Regions from separate parts of the Brooklawnia propionicigenes genome, predicted to be linked through region 1. Evidence: predicted binding sites of a transcription regulator. Region 1 holds the regulator's gene; the other holds the start of a gene.
The links. Region 1 encodes LexA, which represses DNA repair genes until DNA is damaged. Its sites were predicted from a motif close to TCGAACANNTGTTCGA; they were not measured.
Positions count from the first base shown of each region.

Region 2: QUE25_RS12620 (DUF222 domain-containing protein) is a predicted target of LexA. The motif match lies at 2,091-2,106, and genes of this name have one in related genera.

Region 1 covers NZ_AP028056.1:2,868,841-2,874,402, reverse strand. Annotated here, with positions in the region: gene QUE25_RS13270 (DUF2752 domain-containing protein) at 1-389, opposite strand, end outside; gene QUE25_RS13265 (RDD family protein) at 476-1,723, shown strand; gene QUE25_RS13260 (hypothetical protein) at 1,847-2,203, opposite strand; gene lexA (transcriptional repressor LexA) at 2,472-3,260, shown strand; gene QUE25_RS13250 (ATP-dependent DNA helicase) at 3,270-5,282, opposite strand; gene hflX (GTPase HflX) at 5,279-5,562, opposite strand, start outside.
Region 2 covers NZ_AP028056.1:2,737,838-2,743,399, reverse strand. Annotated here, with positions in the region: gene QUE25_RS12625 (fructose bisphosphate aldolase) at 1-742, shown strand, start outside; gene QUE25_RS12620 (DUF222 domain-containing protein) at 767-2,077, opposite strand; gene QUE25_RS12615 (plasmid pRiA4b ORF-3 family protein) at 2,204-3,571, shown strand; gene cysE (serine O-acetyltransferase) at 3,572-4,354, opposite strand; gene QUE25_RS12605 (aldo/keto reductase) at 4,590-5,399, opposite strand; gene QUE25_RS12600 (DUF4186 domain-containing protein) at 5,518-5,562, opposite strand, start outside.

The sequences.
Region 1 (5,562 bases):
ATGAACACCGCACCGACAACCCCCGCGACCCAATAGATCTTGGTCTGGGTGAGCGGACGCCAGGACTTCGGCGGACGCAACGCCGGTCCTCCGGCCAGTTCCACGGTCCAGGCCACCGCGCACACGATCAAGATTGGTAGCACCAGCACGAGCAGCGCGTTGTATCCCCAGGCTGCCGCCACGTCGCCTTCGGCCAGGGCGCCAGCGGCTCTGGTCGATCCACACAGCGGGCACTGGATTCCGGTGAGACTCAGCAATGGACAGGGCAGACCGATGCCGAAGAGCAGGTGAGCACCGGCGATCGCCGCACCGACTGCGCCGAAGCCCAGCAGACGCGACAGCGCTACTCCCGGCGAGAAGACCGCCGGGCCGGCCTCATGAGACTGCACACCACCATTATCCGCGTGAGCCGCCCGCGCTGAACCCACCAGCCGCATAGGATCAGTGGCGTGATGCAATCTGATTGGAGGCAGCCGTGAGCAACGACTACTGGGGTCGCCCCGCTGAGGACCCTGGCCAAGACGCCGCGAGCAGCGACGAGAACGGCCAAGCGAGCCCGGAGACCGCGGGCCAGGCCAACCAAGAACAAACCGGCAGCGCAGCGCCGACGTACGGCTCGCCTGCTTATGAGCAAACCGCAGGTGAGCAGCCGAGCAGCGAGCCAGCAGCACCTTCCGCCTACGGGCAGCCCGACACACCATCCACCCCGCCGACCCAGGCCGGCTACGGGCAGTCGTCCTACGAGCAGCCGGGTGGCTACGGGCAGCAATCCGGTCCCCAACCGACCACTCCCAGCTATGGCCAGCCGGGCGCCCCGACTACCCCCGGCTACGGCCAGCCAGATGCCCCGACTACCCCAAGCTACGGACAGCCGGGCGCACAGCCCACCACTCCCAGCTACGGCCAGTCGTCGAGCTATGGCCAGCCCGGCTCGGGAACACCCAACTACGGCACCCCCAGCTACGGACAGTCGTCGTCCTACGGGCAAGCGGCCGGCGAGCCGCCCTCGTCGTCCTACGGACAATCGAGTGGCCAGTCCTACGGCAGCGGCGACCAACAACAGTCCGGCGGGCAATCGTTCTACGGCCAAGATCCATACGGCCAGCAACAGCCCCGCTACGGCCAGGGCGCCGGTTCGCCTTCGGCCGACCCCTACGGCCAGCCGGCCGACCCCTATGGCCAGCAACCCGGCTACGGCCAGCCGACCGATTCGTATGGTCAGCCGACCTACTCGGGCAGCCTGTACGGCCCGGTCGGTGGCCCGGCGGCACCACTGGCCTCCTGGGGCAAGCGCGCACTCGGTGGCCTGATCGACTTCGTCCTGCCCGGCATCGTCATCGGCATCATCTCCTCCTTCTTCAATTCGGGCGGCAATGAGAGCATGATCGGCGGCATCGTCCAGTTCGTCCTGGGGGTCGGCTGGGTTGTCTACAACGTCGGCTACGTCGGCGGCAACACCGGGGTGACGTACGGCCGCAGGGTCGCCAAGACCCGGCTGGTATCGGCGGCCACTGGTCAACCGATCGGGCCAGGAATGTCGATCCTGCGCTACTTCGCGCACATCGTCGACTCCATCATCTGCTACATCGGATGGCTCTTCCCGCTGTGGGACGCCAAGCGGCAGACCCTCGCGGACAAGATGCTCAACACCGTGGTGCTGGACGAGTCGCCGACGACCCCGCCGGCCCCCTACGGCCCGCCGCAGCAGCCCTACGGCTACTGAGTCACACAATCACCAGCGCCTGAGCATTCACCAGCGCCTGAGCGATTACACGGGCGGGACGGTTCCCTGAGGAGCCGTCCCGCTTTCGCTGTCCGAGGCCCTTGGCGCTGGTGACCGCAGCGCTCAGGCCAGACCCGGCGCCAGGGCGAGGTACTGCGAAACGACGATCCACACTCCGAGTAGCACAGCCAGGGTGAAACCGATCATCATCACCACCAGGCCACGATCGGTCAGCGTGATCTCCTCGCGGCCAACGACTGATCGTGTCGATGCGGGCGAAGCGGCCGCGGCCGAGGCCACCACCTGGTAGTAGGCCCCCGGAAGCGGCGATGCCGGTTGCCGGGGACCGGCCGCCCGAGTGGGCACGAAGCGCATCTGTGCACAGGGCCGCCGGTCGCCGTCGAGCAGGGCGCGCCTCGACCGTACGGGTGAGCCCGCGACGCGCCGGACATCGATCTGACTTTCCACCAGGACGCTCATCTTGCTTCCTCCATCCGCCCGGCCATCCGCCGCAGCTAACAGGATCGAACGTGTGTTCGATGCACAGCCTAGCGAGCCGTCCGCGATCGTTCAAGTGTTCGATTCGCTTGTTTCTTGCCGTCTGAGAACCATGCAAGCAGGGCCCACTGACAAAACCATTCGGACGATTCCCGCCGCATCTGTGGTCCGTGGTTCGCCGATCGCATCCATTGGCGACACGCTCGAACAGATGTTTGAATGACGCCCCCGGATGATCTAGCGTTGTCTCATGATCACAGTGAGGCGTCCACCCGCCACCCCTCGCCGTGCCGGCCGGCCATCCAACGAAGACATCGCCCGCGATCTGGGCTTGGACAACGTCGCCGAACTACCCGACAGCTCCGAGGACGAACTGGGGCTGACCGCCCGTCAGCGCCGCATCCTGGAGTTCATCCAGGAAACCGTGTCGTCTCGCGGCTACCCACCCAGCATCCGCGAAGTGGGCGAGGCTGTCGGCCTGGCCAGTTCCTCCAGCGTTTCTCATCAGCTGAAGGCCCTGGAGGCCAAGGGTTTCCTGCGACGCGACCCGAATCGTCCGCGGGCCCTCGAGGTCATTCTTCCGACCCGGACGGCCTCCCCAACAGAACCCGAGGCCGAGCCGCTCGGCCAAGACGACGCCACCGATTCGGGTGACCGGTCACCGAACGCCGTCGCTGTGCCGGTGCTCGGCAGCATCGCCGCCGGCGTGCCGATTCTCGCTGACGAACAGGTGGAGCAGGTGTTGCCGCTGCCACGCGAGCTCGTCGGACAGGGGACCTTGTTCTCACTCAAGGTGCGCGGAGACTCGATGGTGGACGCAGCAATCTGCGATGGCGACTATGTGGTCGTCCGTCAGCAGCCCACTGCGGACAATGGCGACATCGTAGCGGCGTTGCTCGACGGGGAGGCCACCGTGAAGACGTTGCGCCGTGTGCCGGGCCAGGTCTGGCTGATGCCGCACAATCCGGCCTACCAGCCGATCGACGGTAACGACGCCGCGATTCTCGGCAAGGTTGTCGCGGTTCTGCGGCGGATCTGAGCCGGACCGCTAGCTGGTCCCCAAACGCTGCAATGCCTGGATTGCCACCTCGGCGTCGGTGGTGGTCCAAAACGGCGGCAACGAGGCTCGCAGGAAGCCGCTGTAGCGGGCCTTGATCAGCCGCGGGTCGAGGACCGCCACCACGCCCCGGTCGCTCGTCGAACGGATCAGGCGTCCGGCACCCTGGGCCAGCAGCAGGGCCGCATGACTCGCGGCCACCTGCATGAAGCCGTTGCCGCCGGCCTGAGCGACAGCTTGTTGTCGGGCCTGCATCAGCGGATCATCGGGCCGCGGGAACGGGATCTTGTCGATCACCACCAGCCGGCAGGTGTCCCCCGGCACATCAATGCCCTGCCACAGCGACATCGTGCCCAGCAGCACGGAATCCTCTTCGGCAATGAAGGTGCGGGTGAGCTCACTGAGATTCGCCTCGCCCTGGCACATCACGTTCAGCCCCGGGAGTGCGCCGCGCAGGTGCTCTGCGGCTGCTTCGGCAGACCGCTGCGAGGCGAACAGGCCGAGCGTGCGGCCATCCGCGGCCCAGATGAGCTCAGCCAGTTCCGCCAGCGCGTCGGCGCCGATACCATCGCGGCCGGGGTTGCGCAGCCCGGTCGCCACATACAAGATGCCCTGTTTGGCGTAGTCGAAAGGAGATCCGACATCGATGGCACGCCACTGCCCGGCGTCGCCGGCCTCGGTATCGGCCGCGATACGGTCCGCACGGCGCAGCCCGACGCTCCCGGCCATCGACTCGAATGCACCACCGACCGTCAACGTCGCCGACGTCAGGATCGTCGGATGTTCTTCCAGAACGTTCTCGCGCATCAGCCCCGCAACCGACAGCGGCGCAACGTTGAGCTGACGGCCGAAGCGATCGTGCGCGCTCAGCCAGACCACATCGTGCTCGTCGAGTCTGGCCATGCGCTCGGCGATCTCGAAGATCTCTTTCATCGCCGACGCCGCCTGTTGCCGCTGCTCCGGATCGGAGCTCTGCCCCGACCCCGTCGCCAGCGCCGAAACCGCCCGGCGGCTGACCTCGCGCACCAACGCGGCGGCCTCGACCGCGAGCGAACCCGGCTCCGTGATGCGCCCAGGCGCCACCTCGGCCAGTGCATCAGCGAAGGTGTCGGCGACCTCCAGCAATTCTGTGGCCAGGTCATCGTCCAGCCAAGCGCTCGCCCGCTTGGAGACCCGTCCGATCTGCTGCGCCGACAGTTCGCTGCTCGCCGCACCGGTGACCCGGTTGACCAGTTCGTGCGCCTCATCGATGATGACCGGACCGTACTCGGGCAGCGCCGTGCCGCCGTGCATGGCGTTGATGGCCAGCAGCGCGTGGTTGGTGACCACCAGGTCGGCCTGCCTGGCCCTGGCTCGCGCCTCCTCGACGAAGCACTCTGCGCCGTAGGGGCAGACGTTGGCCCCCAGGCATTCGCGTACCGGCACCGAGACCTGCGCCCAGGCCCGCGGGGAATGGCTCGGTGCGTCGTCCCGGTCGGCAAGTCCGCCGTCCTTGGCCTGGTCATCAGCCCATTCGCGGAGCGCGATGACCTCGGCTCCCAGACTGGAGGTGGCATCGGATCCCGAATCGCGCACCGCCTCGACGAGCTCGGCGCCGCCGAGCAGCGAATCCTGTTCGCCACCCGTCTGATCGCGTACCCGCAGCAGGCAGATGTAGTTCGAACGTCCCTTGAGGATCTGCGTGCGCGGTTCGCGACCCACGACCGAGGCGACCGCACGCGCGGCGATCGGAATGTCTTTGTGGGCCAGCTGAGCCTGCAACGCCAAGGTGGCCGTGGCCACCAGCGCGGTCTGTTTCGATCCCACTGCCCAGATCATCGCCGGGATGAGGTAGCCGAGCGACTTTCCGGTGCCGGTACCGGCCTGGACGAGCAGGTGAACCCCCTCGTCCAGGCTCGCCGCCACCTGATCGCTCATCGTCTGCTGTCCCGGACGCGAGGTGCCTCCGAGAGCAGCGACCGCCGCAGCCAGCGCCTGGGAGGCTTGGCCAGGCAAATCGCTCACTGCGGCTGCCTGTTGGCCTGGGCGTACGGGTTCAGTTGGGCCGCCAGATCGGGATGCACCCGCGCCGTGATCAGCGTGCCGCCGGGCTCATGCTCGAGACTGAACACATCCGCCTCCCGGTGCACCCGGTCAACCAGATCGCCCCGGTCCCACGGCACCAGCGCGGTGATCTCGGTCTGCGGTACCGGCAACCGCCGCTCGATCGTCTCGCGGAGCGTCTCGATGCCCTCGCCCGTTCGGGCCGACACCGCGATCGCTTCGGGATATCGGCGCATCACGA
Region 2 (5,562 bases), 130 kb from region 1:
GGTTCACGCAATGCGGGAACGCATCGTCACCAGTCCGGCATTCACCAGCGAGCACATTCTTGCGGCCATTCTGTTCGAAAAGACGATGGACCGTACCTTTGCCGGACAACCGGCAGCGGATTACCTGTGGGATACGAAGAAGATTCTGCCGATCCTCAAGGTGGATAAGGGCCTGGCCGATCCGGCGAACGGCGTGCGCCTGATGAAGCCGATCGGCGACCTGGACGACCTGCTGGAACGGGCCAAGAAGGCTCATATCTTCGGGACGAAGATGCGCTCTGTGGTGCTGTCGGCCAATGCTGAGGGAATCGCCAGCAATGTCGAGCAGCAGTTCGCCTTCGCGCGGCAGATCTCCGATGCCGGCCTGATTCCGATTCTGGAGCCGGAGATCGATATCAAGGCTCCTGACAAGGAAGAATCCGAGCAGATCCTGCTCGCGGAGATCATGGAGCGACTGGCAACCGAGATCTTCGACCTGCCGATCATGTTCAAGGTGAGCATTCCCACGGTCGACAACTTCTACGCGCCACTGATCGATCACCCGTCGGTCCTGCGCGTGGTGGCGCTTTCCGGAGGTTACAGCCGGGACGAGGCAGACGAACGCCTCGCCCGCAATCACCGCCTGATCGCCAGTTTCTCCCGTGCACTCACCGAAGGGCTGACCGAATCCATGACGGACGAGGAGTTCAACGCCGCGCTGGCCGCCTCGATCGACGCGATCTACAAGGCGTCCATCACCTAGTGAAGTGACGGACGGGCGGCAGGGTCAGGCCGTCTCGAGCACTTGAGGTTCCCGCACGGGTACGAACAGGCGGGTGGTTCCCGAGGGGGTCACTTCGTAGTGGTACCCGTGCGGCGAGGTCCAACGGAAGACACCAGGAGTGGTCTGTTCAAGTTGCCACTTGCCGTGGGTCTTCGCTCGATGAGCCTTGCGCGACAGTGGTCCGAGATTCTCAAGGCTGGTCTGGCCCCGTCTGCCATCCATGTAGGCGATGGTGTGGTCCATGTCGCAACGACCGGCTTTGCGGGTTCCCCACGGAAACACATCCACCGGATCCCGCTGCTCGACCGCGAACCGCATTCGGTCGGGAGTCTCATACGCGTCGACGGGTCGCATTCCTGCCGGATCAAGCACCGGGCGGACGATCACTCTCGAGTGAGCAAGGAATCGAGGCAGCTGGTCGGTCAGGATCGGGCCCCAGTCCTCGACCCTGGCCACACCCGTGGTCGTCGCCTGCTCCGTCAGCTCGCCATCCGCGGTAGTCAGCGCGGGATCTTCGGCCGAGATATGCACGACCAACGTATGGGTGGGCAAGCTGTCCTGACCGAGCGCTGACCTGGCGAGCACACCCACCGCGGCCGCTCGCCTCCGATCCAGGTCACTGCACATGGGCGTGTCCTCGCCTACCGGCAAGGTCTTGGCGATCTGGGTCAGGACATGATCGAAGAGGATCCCGTCCACGGGATTGACGACACCGAAGAAACTGACATGCCCATCGGTGATCTTCGACACTCGCACTCTGCGGGCCTCGCGTTCGGCCTCGGCCCGCTTGCCGGCAAGCTTGGTATCCGCACTGATGATCTGCCCCGGCAGCGCTCTCATGATCCGCGACCACGGCAGCGCCCCAACTCCGGCGCTCATCGCACGGTCGACTTTCAGAGCGGCTTCAGCGGACAGGTGTGAGCAGGCGATGCAGATCTTGTTCGCCTGCCACACGCGCATCTTCCCGGCCAGAACTGCCTGCCACAACATGGGATGTCGATGCCGCAGGTCCAGCGCCTCTCCGATTCGGCAGATGGCTGATGAGGCCGAAATCCCCAGGAGTGGGCCGATCTCCAGAGCCAGGAACTCGCCTACCTCCGGTGTGCCGTCATGGCCGGGCCGCATCAGGCCTTCGATGCCTTCGCCTACCGCGGTCTCGTCGATCTTCCATAGGTCGGCCGCGTGGGTGATCGCCACGAGCTCGGCGATCTCAGCGCCGATCAACTGCTGATGCGCATGATCCAGCGCATCGAACACTTCCGCGCTGGTCTTCGAGTCGACCAGCAGTCTTGGGTCATGGGTGGGGTCTTCCATAACCTCAGTTTATTCGAATCTGTGTTCGAATACAACGCTTTCGTTCGAATACTTGCGAGTATTTCCCGGCGGCAGGCTGCTTGGTCGGGCGCGTCCGATCGTCCGCCTCCTGCCTACGATCGACGTATGGCATCCACTTACTGGGCTGATCCCGACGGGTTCGCTCTGACTACGCCCACGCCGCTGGGCAGGCGTGCGGTCAAGGCGGCGCTCATCGTCCGCCTCGACCTTGATGATGCTCACCCGCCCATCTGGCGGCAGCTGCGGCTGGCAAGCGATCTCACGCTTCCGCAGGTGCACGAGGTCGTGCAGATCGCGATGGGGTGGACGGATTCCCATCTGCATCACTTCGTCATGGGTCCCGACACCCACGATCCGACCACGCAGCACTTCCTCACCCCGTTCGACATCGCCGAGGGTGACAAGGGCATCCCCGAAAGCGATGTGCATCTCGACCAGGTGATCTCCGAGCCCGGCGATTGCCTGTTCTACGAGTACGACTTCGGTGACAGTTGGTGGCACACGATGAAGCTTGAGAGCGTCGAGCCCTGGCGCGCGGGCGACACGGACGCATGGTGCCTCGCGGGCCAGCGAGCCTGCCCGCCCGAGGATCTCGGCGGGATCGGTGGCCTGGAAGAGCTCCTGAACTGGCTCGACGGACGAACCGAGGGCGCCGACCCCGAATGGGTACAACAGGTGCTGGACTGGTTGCCTCCCGGCTATGATCCGGTAGCCTTCTCCGTCGACGAGGTCAATGCGGTTCTCGCGCGTGGCCTATTGCCCCCGCTCGAACAGTTCCATCCGATGGTGAGCATCCTGATGCGGAACGCCGGTGGCTCACCACTCTCCGATCTGGGTGAGCTGATCAGGCGTGCCGACCTCGGCTCACCGAGTCTGACCGAGCGCGACATGGCGGACGCCGTGCGCGGCTACCAGGTGCTGCTTGCCGAGATAGGCGACGGCCTGACTCTCACTCAGGCGGGCTATCTACCACCGCGGGTCGTCCAACAGATCCTCGCCGAGCTCGGTCCCGAAACCGAATGGGTCGGGATAGGCACCCGCGAAGACACATCGCAGACGGTGTCGTCGCTACGCAGGTCTGCGACCGCGCTCGGTCTCGTCCGGTTGAGCCGTGGTCGCCTCACGGTGACTTCGAACGGACGAAGGCTCGCCGGCGATCCGCCCCACCTGCTGCGCCACATCGCCACCCGGCTGCCACTCGGCAAACAGCATGAACAAGATGCCGGCACGATAGCGCTGCTGTTCGTCGCGGCCGGCAAGGACTGGCTACACAGCTTCGACGAGGCCGCCCGCATCATGGAGTGGATCGGCTGGCGAACCGGTGGCGATGCGTTTCTCGATGAACGCGCGGTGCACATATGGAGCAAACCGACCCGTGACGTGTTGCAGAACCTGGGCGGTAGCGGGCTTAGTACACCGAACCGCCAGATCGCGGTCGCACGATATCTGCTCCAGACAGCGGACCAGCGATAGCTAGAGGCTTCCCTCCAGGTCGGCGATGTCCAGAGCCGGCAGCCCGTGGACGGGGTAGCTGACGGAACGGGCCGGCACGCCGGCCACCGTGGTGAAGGGCGGCACATCGTCCAACACGACGCTGCCGGCGCCCACCTTGGCTCCCTCACCGACCCGGATATTGCCGAGCACCTTGGCGCCGGCGCCGATCATCACGCCGCGTCCGATCTTGGGATGCCGGTCTCCCCCGACCTTGCCGGTACCGCCGAGGGTAACCTCGTGCAGCATCGAGAAATCGTCCTCAACCACGGCGGTCTCGCCGATGACCACCGACGTCGCGTGATCGAACATGATGCCCTTACCGATCCGCGCCGCGGGGTGGATGTCGACGGCGAACTTCTCGGAGATCCGGCTTTGCAGGTAGAGCGCCAGCTGCACGCGCTCCTGCGTCCAGTAGTAATGCGCGATGCGGTAGCCCTGCAGGGCGTGAAAGCCCTTGAAGTACAGCAATGGGGTGGCGTAGCGGCGGGCGGCGGGATCACGGCTGATGATCGCCCGCAAGTCCTCGCGGACCGCGATACCGATCGAGGGGTCATCGGCGAAAGCATGGACGAACAGCTCGCGCAGCCGCTCGGCCGGGACCGACGGGCTTGCCAGTTTGTCGGCCAACAGGTAGCTCAGCGCTTCGTCGAGGTCCTCGTGATCGAGGATGGTGGCCTGCAGGAAGTCGCCGAGGGCGGGCTCGGCCAGGAGGTCGGAGGCAGCCTCCTCGCGGATGCGATTCCAGATTTCGGTATGGGGCATGGCACAGCTCGCTTCTTTGAAGTGCGAACGATTGAGGAGTGAGGTTGTGAGATGAGCACTCACAAGGAGGGGCCAAGAATCATCGGCGCCTCGGGGCGGGTGGTCAAGTCAGTGACGACAACAACACAGCATTCGATGGCACCCTGAAGCGGGGACGCACACATCGAACCTGATACCCATGACCAACAGTGTAACCACACTCTCTAGGAGAACCGCTCCCCCGCTGCTGCGGAGCTCAATCCCCCAGATCCTGCAACCCCATCATGTCGTCATCGGAGATGACGAAGTCGACGTCAGCATTGGTGCGCTGATGCTCAGGACTCGAGGCCTTGGGCAGCGACACCGTGTTCAGCTGCAAGGTGTAGCGGATGCACAATTGCGCGACGCTGACCCGATACTTCTGCGCGATCGCCATGACCCGCGGATTGTCGAGGATCTTGCCGTGCGAGAGCGGCGAGTACGACTCGACGAGGATGTTCTTGGCTTGGCAGTACTCGATCAGGTCGGTGGGAGTGTTGCCAGGAGTGACCTTGATCTGATTCGCTTGCGGCGCGACCGTGCCGTGCTCGAGGATGTTCTCGACGTCTTCGTCCAGGAAGTTCGAGACGCCGATGGAGCGGATCTTGCCCGCCCGATACGCCTCTTCGAGGGCGCGCCAGGCCTGGCGGTTGCCCTCGGAATAGTCGGCCTGACGGAACTCGGCCCACGGTTGCGGCGCGTGGATGAGCATCAGGTCGATGTAGCCGAGGTCCAGCTTCTCGAGTGAACCCTCAATGGCGCCGACCGCAGTGTCGTAGTCCTTGATCTCGGCGGCGAGCTTGGTGGAGACAAACAGCTCCTCGCGGGGGATGCCACTGGTGCGAACGCCCTCGCCCACGCCGCGTTCATTGCCGTACGCCTGGGCGGTGTCGATGTTGCGGTAACCGATCTTCACGGCATTGCGGACGGCCTGTGCCACCTTGTCATCATCAATGAACCAGGTACCCAACCCGAGTTTCGGAATGGTGACGCCGTTGGACATGGTGAATGTCTCGTTCAAGATCATCGGGTTCTCCCTCGTAGTGGCCAATGCCCATTGTTCTCCCGTCTTGTTTCACGGCAAACGTGCGGGAGGCCGTCGCATCGCTAAGCACCCCGTGGGGACGATCAAGCCACCAGACCGGTCACGGATGCCGTCGCAGCTGGTCCTCAATCCAGGCCATCACCAC